DNA from 3 places in the Methylobacterium sp. OAE515 genome. Region 1 is predicted to be linked to each of the others. Evidence: riboswitches for the same ligand, from Rfam matches in the RefSeq annotation. Region 1 holds a riboswitch; each other region holds the start of a gene.

The links. Region 1 has a riboswitch for cobalamin ahead of ABIE45_RS21020 (TonB-dependent receptor domain-containing protein). Riboswitches for the same ligand answer to the same signal wherever they lie in the genome.
Region 2: it holds a riboswitch for cobalamin, as region 1 does, so the genes downstream of both, ABIE45_RS24315 (TonB-dependent siderophore receptor) here and ABIE45_RS21020 (TonB-dependent receptor domain-containing protein) in region 1, are expected to answer to the same signal.
Region 3: it holds a riboswitch for cobalamin, as region 1 does, so the genes downstream of both, ABIE45_RS11110 (CbtB domain-containing protein) here and ABIE45_RS21020 (TonB-dependent receptor domain-containing protein) in region 1, are expected to answer to the same signal.

What each region holds. Positions count from the first base shown of each region.
Region 1 is NZ_JBGMUV010000001.1:4,314,803-4,318,005, reverse strand. It holds gene ABIE45_RS21025 (cell wall hydrolase) at 42-626, opposite strand; cobalamin riboswitch at 878-1,075, shown strand; gene ABIE45_RS21020 (TonB-dependent receptor domain-containing protein) at 1,182-3,203, shown strand, end outside.
Region 2 is NZ_JBGMUV010000001.1:4,977,240-4,980,442, reverse strand. It holds gene ABIE45_RS24325 (RluA family pseudouridine synthase) at 1-215, opposite strand, end outside; gene ABIE45_RS24320 (HigA family addiction module antitoxin) at 441-815, opposite strand; cobalamin riboswitch at 1,198-1,394, shown strand; gene ABIE45_RS24315 (TonB-dependent siderophore receptor) at 1,671-3,203, shown strand, end outside.
Region 3 is NZ_JBGMUV010000001.1:2,266,745-2,269,947, reverse strand. It holds gene ABIE45_RS11115 (S10 family peptidase) at 1-1,349, shown strand, start outside; cobalamin riboswitch at 1,425-1,620, shown strand; gene ABIE45_RS11110 (CbtB domain-containing protein) at 1,654-1,836, shown strand; gene ABIE45_RS11105 (CbtA family protein) at 1,853-2,590, shown strand; gene ABIE45_RS11100 (DUF1636 domain-containing protein) at 2,583-2,984, shown strand; gene cobW (cobalamin biosynthesis protein CobW) at 2,981-3,203, shown strand, end outside.

The DNA of each region.
Region 1 (3,203 bases):
TCGACCCGCGCGCACGATGTCTCGCTACCGCGCGCTCGGCTTTACGGCGTGGGCGCTCCCGGTGCGGCCGCATAGGTCGAGACAGAGGCCGGCAATTGCGCCTTCTCGCGCTGGGCCGATCGTGAATCGCGCTTCTCATAGAAGGCGTTGCCGCCGGCGACAGCCACGTAATGCATGTTGTTGTAGGGGAAGTGCCGGCCCGCGGTGTGGAAGTACATCGCCTTCCCGACCTTCGGGTGCCGCTCGCCTGCCAGGACGGCGTCGGCCGCATCGGCGACCTTCTGGAGGTCCTTGTCCTGCATCGGCTTGGTCAGGACGCCCGGAGCGAACTGTCCCGGCTGGCCCACCACGGCGCAGATGCCGCCCGGGAAGATCGCGTTCTCCAGCCGGTTCATGACAACGGTGCCGACGGCGATCAGCCCATCCCCATCGCTGCGGTTCGACTCGAAATACATGGCCCGACCGAGACAATCGCGCTCGGCATCGCTGACGACCATCGGCGGCTTGTGACCCGGAATCGACCCTGTCGTGAGCACCGGCGCGCCAGTATTGCAGGCGCCCAGGGTGCAGGTCATCGCGATGACACCCAGGACAGGAGCAATCTTCGTCCTCTCGCTACCCTGCATGCATCTGCGCTCCGTGCTCCTTCAGCCGCGTTCCGCCACGCGGCGGCCACCCTGTTCGGGCCGGCGCCTCTCACCGACCTGGCGTTGGCCAAGCTTGACTGCACGTTCACGGCGATGATGTGGCGACGGCCACCTGCACGGCTCAGGTCTCCGGCCTGGTCGGGCAGCCGAGGCGCGGGCACGGCGGTGTCGTGCGCAGGCCACAGCGCGCGTGAACCCGGGCCGGCCCGTTGACCTGCTCCGGGCGCACGACCCATGGTGCCCGCGACGGTTCCCCTCGGGGATCAAAAGGGAATGCGGTGCGGGTTCGACCCAAAGCCGCGGCTGCCCCCGCAACTGTAAGCGGTGAGCCTTCGCGTCACCACGTCACTGGGCGACCTCGCCCGGGAAGACGACGCGAGGGCGGCGACCCGCGAGCCAGGAGACCTGCCGTCTGCCGTGGTCACACGCGAGGTCCGCCGGGCGGGGTGTCCCGGGGGATGCCGGAGACGGTCGCGGGAGCGGCCGGCACGGCCTCGTTCGCGGTGACGTGCCACTGCCGCCGCCCGAGGTCCCATGTCCCGTCCGTCCGTGCGCTCCGCGCTCCCAGCCCTTGCCGCCTTGGCAGCCTTGGCAGCCCTGACGTCCGCCGCCTCAGCCCAGGACCGGTCCGGCCCCGTCTCCGGCGCCGAGACGCAGCTCGACGAAATCTCGGTGACCGCCGAGCCGACGGTCCCCGCACGGATCGGCTTGTCGGCGAGCGCCGGGTATGTCGGCGGCACGACCGGGATCGGCGGTCCGCTGCTCACCGTGGACTCGGCCAGCGCCGGCGTGATCACGAGCGCGCAGCTCAACAGCCGGCCGGTGACGCGCCCCGGCGAGGTGCTGGAGGCGGTGCCGGGTCTGATCGTCACCCAGCATTCCGGGGAGGGGAAGGCCAACCAGTACTTCCTGCGCGGCTTCAACCTCGACCACGGCACCGATATCGCCATCAGCGTCGACGGCATGCCGGTGAACATGCGCACCCACGCCCACGGGCAGGGCTACGCCGACCTCAACTTCCTGATCCCGGAGCTTGTCGGCGCAGTCGCGTTCCACAAGGGGCCGTACTTCGTGCGCGACGGCGACTTCGCCTCGGCGGGCTCGGTGCGGATCGACTATCTCGACACGACCGCCAAGAACCTCGCCCTGACCTCGATCGGCTCGTTCGGCTACAAGCGGGCCCTGTCGATCACGACCGTGCCGCTCGGGGAGGGCAACCTCCTCCTGGCAGGCGAAGCTCAGGTCTACGATGGCCCTTGGGTGGTCGCGGACGCGCTGCGCAAGATCAACGGGGTGGCCCGCTACAGCCAGGGCACGGCGCTGGACGGGTTCTCGATCACCGGCATGGCCTACGCGGCCCGCTGGACCGCCACCAACCAAATCCCGGAGCGCGCCGTGGGGGAAGGGCTGATCGGCCGCTACGGCACGCTCAATCCCACGGATGGCGGCGACAGCGGACGCTTCTCGCTCTCGGGACGGTTCAGCGCGACGGACGAGACCGGCGTGACGTGGGCCTCGGCCTACGTGATCCGCTATCAGATGAACCTGTTCAACGACTTCACCTATTTCCTCAACGATCCCGTCAGCGGCGACCAGTTCCACCAGCGCGACCAGCGCATCCTCGGCGGCGGCGAGGTGCTGCACATCTTCCAGGGGGACCTGTTCGGCCGACCGCTGGAGGTCGAGATCGGCGCGCAGACCCGCACCGACTCGATCCGGGTCGGCCTGTTCAACACCGCCTCCCGCCAGTACCGCGCGACCGTGCTCGACGACCGGGTGCTGGAGTCGAGCGGTGCCCTCTACCTGGACACGCGGGTGCGCTGGACCGAGTGGCTGCGCACGAGCGTGGGCGTGCGCGCCGACGGCTACTTCGCCGATGTCCGTTCGGACACGCCGGCCAACTCGGGCAAGGCGACCGACGGGATCGTCAACCCGAAGCTCGGGCTCGTGCTCGGTCCCTGGTTCGCCACCGAATTCTACGTGAATTACGGCGGCGGCTTCCACTCGAACGACGCGCGCGGCGTCACCGCCACGGTGGATCCCGCGAGCCCCCTGTTCAACATCACCCGCTCGCCGTTCCTGGTGCCCTCCACGGGCTACGAGGTGGGTCTGCGCAACCGCTCGCTCCCTGGGCTTGAGACGAGCCTCGCCCTGTTCCGGCTCGACTTCGCGTCCGAGAACATCTTCCAGGGCGATACCGGCACCACGGAGCCGAGCCGTCCGACCCGGCGCTTCGGGGTCGAGTGGACGAACCGCTACGCGGTGACGCCCTGGCTCTCGCTGGAGGGCGATCTGACGATCACCAATGCCCGGTTCTCCAGTTACGACCCGGTGGGCAACCGGGTCCCGGAGACGCCCACCACCATCGCGTCGGCCGGCGTCACCTTCGGCGAGCCGCTCGGCTGGTTCGGATCGTTGCGGTTCTGCTATTTCGGGGGCCGGCCGCTGATCGAGGACGATGCGATCCGCTCACGGGCGACCGCGCTCTTCAACGGCCGGATCGGCTACGCCTTCGACAACGGCGTCAGCGTCTCGCTGGACGTGCTGAACCTGACC
Region 2 (3,203 bases), 660 kb from region 1:
GCACGGGGTTTTGGCGCCCGGGCCGGCGCGGCGGGTGCCGCACCGCCCCAGGGATCGCGCGCGCCGGCATCGTCGCCGCGGTTGCGGGCGGCGCGCTCGGCAGCGTCGCGGGCGCTGGTGCGCGGGCCGGTGCGGGCACGGCCGTTCGATTGGACCTTGCCGGCCTGTGGCTTACGCCCCTTCGGGCCGCCGCTTCTGGGAGGTCGTGTGTTCATGATTCCGCCGGCACCCGTCACCGCCTCGGACGGGACGTCCGGGCGCATAGGCCGCGGCGTCGCGGACGTCGGGACCGACGGGGTTGCCCGGCTGTAGCACCGCCCCGGCGCAGCGGCAAAGGCGGAGAGAGGGACGGGAGCGGCGTGAATAAACCGGTCTCGTCCGTCCGCGCCGAAAACGCGCCGCTTCTTGCGGCGTCTATGCGCCGTGGGTTCGGACGAACCTCAGCCGAACACGTGCCCACGTCGGATGATCGTCGGGGGCGGAGCGCTCGTTTCCTGAGCCTCCGATGCAGCCAAGTGGGATCTTGCCTTGGCGGCGAGTTCGCTCCGGAGGTTCTGACAGCGCTTGCGCACGTCGGCGATGTCGAACTGGGTCTGCATCTCCATCAAGGTCTCCATTTCGACCCCGAACACCATCTCGATCCGCAGAGCCAGTTCCGGAGACAGCGCGGCCTCCTCATTGAGGAAATCGAACAGCGTTTGACGCGGCACATCGAGCAATCCGGCTGCGTCCATGACGGTCAAGTTGCGCGGCTCGACGATATTCCGCCGCACATATCCACCCGGGTGGCCGGGATTTTCCAATCTGTAGCTCATCTCTATCGGCCCTCCTTTACTGGTCCCCGTTCGAAAGCGCTACCGACCCGCTCTGATCCGAGACCTGTGTTCGGATAATCCCGATCCTTCCATCGGCACGACACGCGTTCAGTACGCAGCAGCACGTAAAAAGTTCCAAGAGCATCCTACGGGATCGAACGTCTTCCTTTCTGGTTTAATATGAAAAAATACTCGATGTATTGCTTATTATTGAGAGCCTATATCATTATAAACAGAAATTTACTATCAGTACGCGCCTCTTCACCCTCGCGCGCTGTGGGCACGAAGCCCGCCATCGCCGTCTGATCTGCCCCCATGAGAACCGACGGGGTCCTCGGCCCACGCCGCCACCTCGTTCGGCTTGACGCGGATGAACCGTAAGGCCAAGCTTATCGGCGACGGTTCCCTTCGGGGATCAAAAGGGAACGCGGTGAGGGGCTCGCCCCGAGGCCGCGGCTGTCCCCGCAACTGTAAGCGGCGAGCCCTTCACCACCACGTCACTGGGTCACTGACCCGGGAAGACGGTGCGAGGGCGGCGACCCGCGAGCCAGGAGACCTGCCGTCAGCCGTGGTCACACGCGAAACGCGCTGGGCGGGGTTGTCCTGGCGGGTGTCGAGACGCCCGTGCATCCGCGCGGTCGGCGAGACCTCGTTCGCGGTGACGTGCCACAGCAAGCGCGCCCGCGACACCGCTCCCGATGCCCGTCCTGACCGTATCGATCGCCTTTGGGGTAGCCGCACGCACCTGCGCGTCTGCGCCCACCGAGCTTCCGATGATTCCGAGCAATTGTAATGTTATTACACTGCTTGTAGGACGAGCCGGCTGGCCCGCGCCGCGCACGGACCTCCTCTGCCATGTCACCTACGAACAATCGCACCAGATCGGGCGGGCCCGCACCGCTCTGCGGCGTGCTCCTCGCGCTCTTCGCGAGCCCGGCCGCCGCGCAGGAAACCGTCACCCTCGAGCAGCTCTCGGTTGAGGGGGATGGTGGCGGCTCGGACCGTGCCGTCCCGAACAGCCTCAACCTGCGCACCCGTGACCGGACCGCGAGCCGGATCGGCCTGACGCCCCTGGAGACGCCGGCCAGCCTCGACATCGTGTCGGGCGAGACCGCGCGGCTGCGCGGCCAGGACACGATTGCCGAGGCCGTGACCCAGGACGCCACCGGCATCACCACGATCGCCGCCCCCGGCAACGGCAACGGCGCGTTCACGTCCCGCGGCTTCGCCGGCCCGAACTCGATCCAGCAGCTCTACGACGGCACGCGCTTCTACGTGGGCGCCAACACCGTAACCTTCCCGTTCGATACCTGGAACGTCGAGCGGATCGAGGTGCTGCGCGGGCCGTCCTCGGTGCTCTACGGCGACGGCGCCATCGGCGGCGTCATCAACGTGGTGCCCAAGAAGCCGGTCTTCGTGCCGATCAACGCCGCGCGCGCGGTGGTGGGCACCGACGGCGTCGCGCGCCTCGCCCTCGATTCCGGCGGCGCACTTGGCCAAGCGGAGTTCGGCGACACCTTCGCGTACCGCCTCAACGTCAGCGGCAACCGCGCCGACGGCTGGATCCGCCCCGAGGGCGATTTCCGCAACCTCGCGGTCTCGGCCGCCCTGCTGTTCCAGCCGAGCCCGGACCTGGCGTTCACGCTGAGCCACGACCTCGGCTACCAGGAGCCCGCCCGCTATTGGGGCACGCCGCTAATCGAGGGACGGATCCCGGACCTGATCCGGTTCAACAACTACAACGTCCGCGACGCGAAGATCACCTGGGCCGACAACTGGACCCAGCTCAAGACCGAGTGGTCGCCCTCGGCCGACATCATGGTGCGCAACACCGCCTACCGGCTCACCAGCCGGCGCCACTGGCTCGACGTCGAGCAGTATTCCTACAATCGCGGCACTGGGCTGGTGGACCGGGGCGACTATCTCGAGATCTACCACAGCCAGGAGCAGGTCGGAGACCGGCTCGACGCGACGTTCCGGGGCAGCCTCTTCGGTTTCGCCAACCAGTTCGTCGCCGGGTTCGACGTGAACCACATCGACTTCCGGCACACCAACAACTTCTATTTCGACGCTCCGACAACCAGCGTACCGCTCACTGGCTACGATCCGGGCTTCTTCCCGCAGAACGGCCAGGCGCGTCCGGCCTACGCCACGCAGACGAGCCAGGCCTCGGTCTTCGCCGAGGACCGGGTAATCCTGTCGGAGAAGCTGTCGTTCCTCACGGGCGTGCGCCTCGACGTGCCGACGCTGCACCGGGAGGATCTGCAGACGGGCTCGCGGTTCGAGAAGACCTACCGGGCGCTGGGCTACCGGTTCGGCCTCGTCTACAATCCGACGCCGGACAGCGCGCTCTACGCCCAGTACAGCTTCGCCACCGACCCGGTGAAC
Region 3 (3,203 bases), 2.0 Mb from region 1:
ACGAGGCCGGGAAGCTGCAGGCCGAGATCGCCTACGTGGCCTATACGGTGGCGCCGGAAGTCGGTCGCGAGCGCCCCGTCACCTTCGCGGTGAATGGCGGGCCCGGCGCGGCTTCCGCCTATCTCAACATCGGCGCGATCGGACCCTGGCGACTGCCCACGGGCGGCGACAGCATCAGCCCCTCGCAGCCTGTGGCGCTCACGCCCAATGACGGGACGTGGCTCGGCTTCACCGATCTGGTCTTCATCGACCCGGTCGGCACCGGCTACAGCCGCGCTGCGGACGGCAACGGCAAGGCCTATTGGAACATCGATTCCGACGCCTCGACCCTGGCTGCGGTCATCGCTCGCTACCTGCGCGTCAACGACCGGATGGCGAGCCCGAAATTCTACGTCGGCGAGAGCTACGGCGGTTTCCGCGGGCCGCTCATCACCGAGAAGCTTCAGGACGATATCGGGGTCGGCCTGTCCGGGATGGTGCTGCTCTCGCCGGTTCTGGACTTTGCGTGGCTGGAAACGCCGCGTGCCAACCCCTGGGGCTACGTCCTGAAGCTGCCCTCCCTGGCGGCCGGCGCCCTGGAGCGGTCCGGCACAATCCCGACCCCGGCGCTCCTGAAGGACGCCGAATCGTACGCCTCGGGCGCCTATCTGGCGGACCTGCTCAAGGGGCCGAGCGACGCGACCGCCGTGGCACGCATGACCGAGCGGGTCGCACCCCTGGTCGGGCTCGATGCCGCCCTGGTGCGGGCGCAGGCCGCGCGCCTGTCGACCCGCAGCGTCCAGCGCGAGATCGACCGCGCCGAGGGTCGCGTGACCAGCGCTTACGATACCGGCATCACCGGCTGGGATCCCAATCCGGACGCGGCCCAATCGAGCTTCGACGACCCGCAGCTGACCGCGCTGCAGGCGCCGCTGACCAGCGCAATGCTCGACCTTTACGCGCGCACTCTGAAATGGCCCGTGCCCAATATGCGCTACGAACTCCTGAACAATGCGGTGAACCGCGGCTGGAGCTGGGGGTCGGGCCGGCAGGCGCCCGAGGTGCTGTCGAACCTCAAGAGCACCCTGGCGCTCGATGGCCGTCTGCGGGTGCTGGTGGCGCACGGCTTCACGGATCTCGTGACGCCCTACTACGCCTCGAAGCTCCTGCTCGCGCAGGTCCCGGCCTACGGCGCCGGTCGCGTCAGCCTCGCGGTCTACCCCGGCGGCCACATGTTCTACACGCGGCCGGATTCCCGCGCCGCGTTCAAGGCGGATGTGGAGCGGCTCTACGCGGATGCCATGAAGGCGCGCGACGCCGGACCGGCACCGGCGGGAGCGCCCGCGGAGCGCCTCAAGGATACGCCCTGAGCGATGAGAGGCGCGCGCTCTGGATAATCCGGATCTTACCGCTCGCCACTCCGTTGTGCGCAAGCCGCCATGCGTCTACAACGGCTCCGTGACGGTGCCCCGGCAACGGGGTGAAAAGGGAATGCGGTGAGGGGCGCGAGCCTCGACTCCGCGGCTGCCCCCGCAACTGTGAGCGGCGAGCGCCTGCCAGAGCGCCACCGGAGCGATCCGGGAAGGCGGCAGGCGCGCAGAGCTGCGAGCCAGGAGACCTGCCGTCACGCCAGGATCCCGGAATGCCGCCGGTGGGGCGGCTGGAGACATGTTGATGACCACCTCGACCCTCGCCCCCGTCGCCTCCGGCACCCGCTCGTCCGAGCGTTCGGTCGCCGTCGCGCTTGCGGCCTTCCTGGGCCTCGGCCTCCTGTTCATGGCGGGCTTCTCGCCGGCGATCGCGCTCCACAACGCGGCGCACGACTTCCGGCACACCCAGAACTTCCCCTGCCACTGACGCCTGCGTCGCAGGGATGATCATCCGGCTTCTGTCGGCGGCGCTCGCCGCCGGCTTCCTCGCGGCTGCGGTCGTGACGGGGCTCGAACTCACGCTGACCTCGCCGCTGATCGTGGCGGCCGAGCGCTACGAGCACAAGGAACCGACGCATCAGGCGACGATCGGCCTGCCGATCGTGCTGGCGCATGCCGGGCACGACCATGCCGCGCCCGACGCCGCGCCGGAATGGCAGCCCGGCGAAGGCCTCCCGCGCATGGCGTTCACCGCGCTTGCGACCCTGGTCGGCGGCGTGGGCTACGCCCTGCTGCTCGGCGCCGTGATGCTCGCCTGCGGGCGCGATCCGACGCCGCAGGTCGGCCTCGCCTTCGCGGTGGCGGGTTTCGCCAGCGTCGCCCTCGCCCCGGGTCTCGGCCTGCCGCCGGAACTGCCCGGCAGCGAGGCCGCGCCGCTCGCCGCACGGCAGCTCTGGTGGGTGATGACCGCCGCCGCCACAGGGATGGGCCTGTACTTGATCGGGATCCGGCGCTCGCTGATCGCGATCCTGGGCGGACTCGTCCTGATCGTCGCGCCACACGCCGTCGGCGCGCCGCCGGCACCGGAGGGCGCGTCCGAGCTGCCCGCCGCGCTGGCCGCACAGTTCGCGGCCCGCTCGCTGGCGATCAGCTTCGTGTTCTGGATGCTGATCGGACTCGGCCTCGGCTGGGCGTGGCAGGCCTTCTCGCGCGAGACGGCAGCGGGGACCGCCCGTGTCTGAGACCGTCCTGTACGTCTGCACCACCTGCCGCCGCGAGGGTGACGACGCGGCCGGTCCCCGGGCCGGCGCGCGCCTGCTCGAGGCCCTGCGGGACCGCGCCGGCGATGCCCCGGATCTGCGGGTCGAGCCGGTCGAGTGCCTGTCGGTGTGCAAGCGCCCCTGCACGGTGGCGGTCGCCTCGGCCGACCGCTGGACCTACGTGTACGGCGACATGGATCCGGCGGCCTCCGCCGAGACCATCCTCGCCGGGCTCGCGGCCTACGCGGCGACGCCGGACGGCATCGTGCCCTGGCGCGAGCGCCCGGCCGAGTTCCGCAAGGGCGTGATCGCCCGCATCCCCCCTTTTCCCGAACCCCGCCCGCGCACCGCCGGCACCCTGGAGGCCGCGGAATGACCCTCGTGAACAAAATCCCCTGCACCATCGTCACGGGCTTCCTCGGTGCCGGGAAGACCACGCTGGTCCGCCACGTGGTGGAGAACGCCAAGGGTCGTCGCCTCGCCATCCTGGTGAACGAGTTCGGCGATGTCGGCTTCGACAAGTCGTTCCTGGCCGCCTGCGGCGTCGAGGGCTGCACTGAGGACTCCATCGTTGAGCTGCCGAACGGCTGCATCT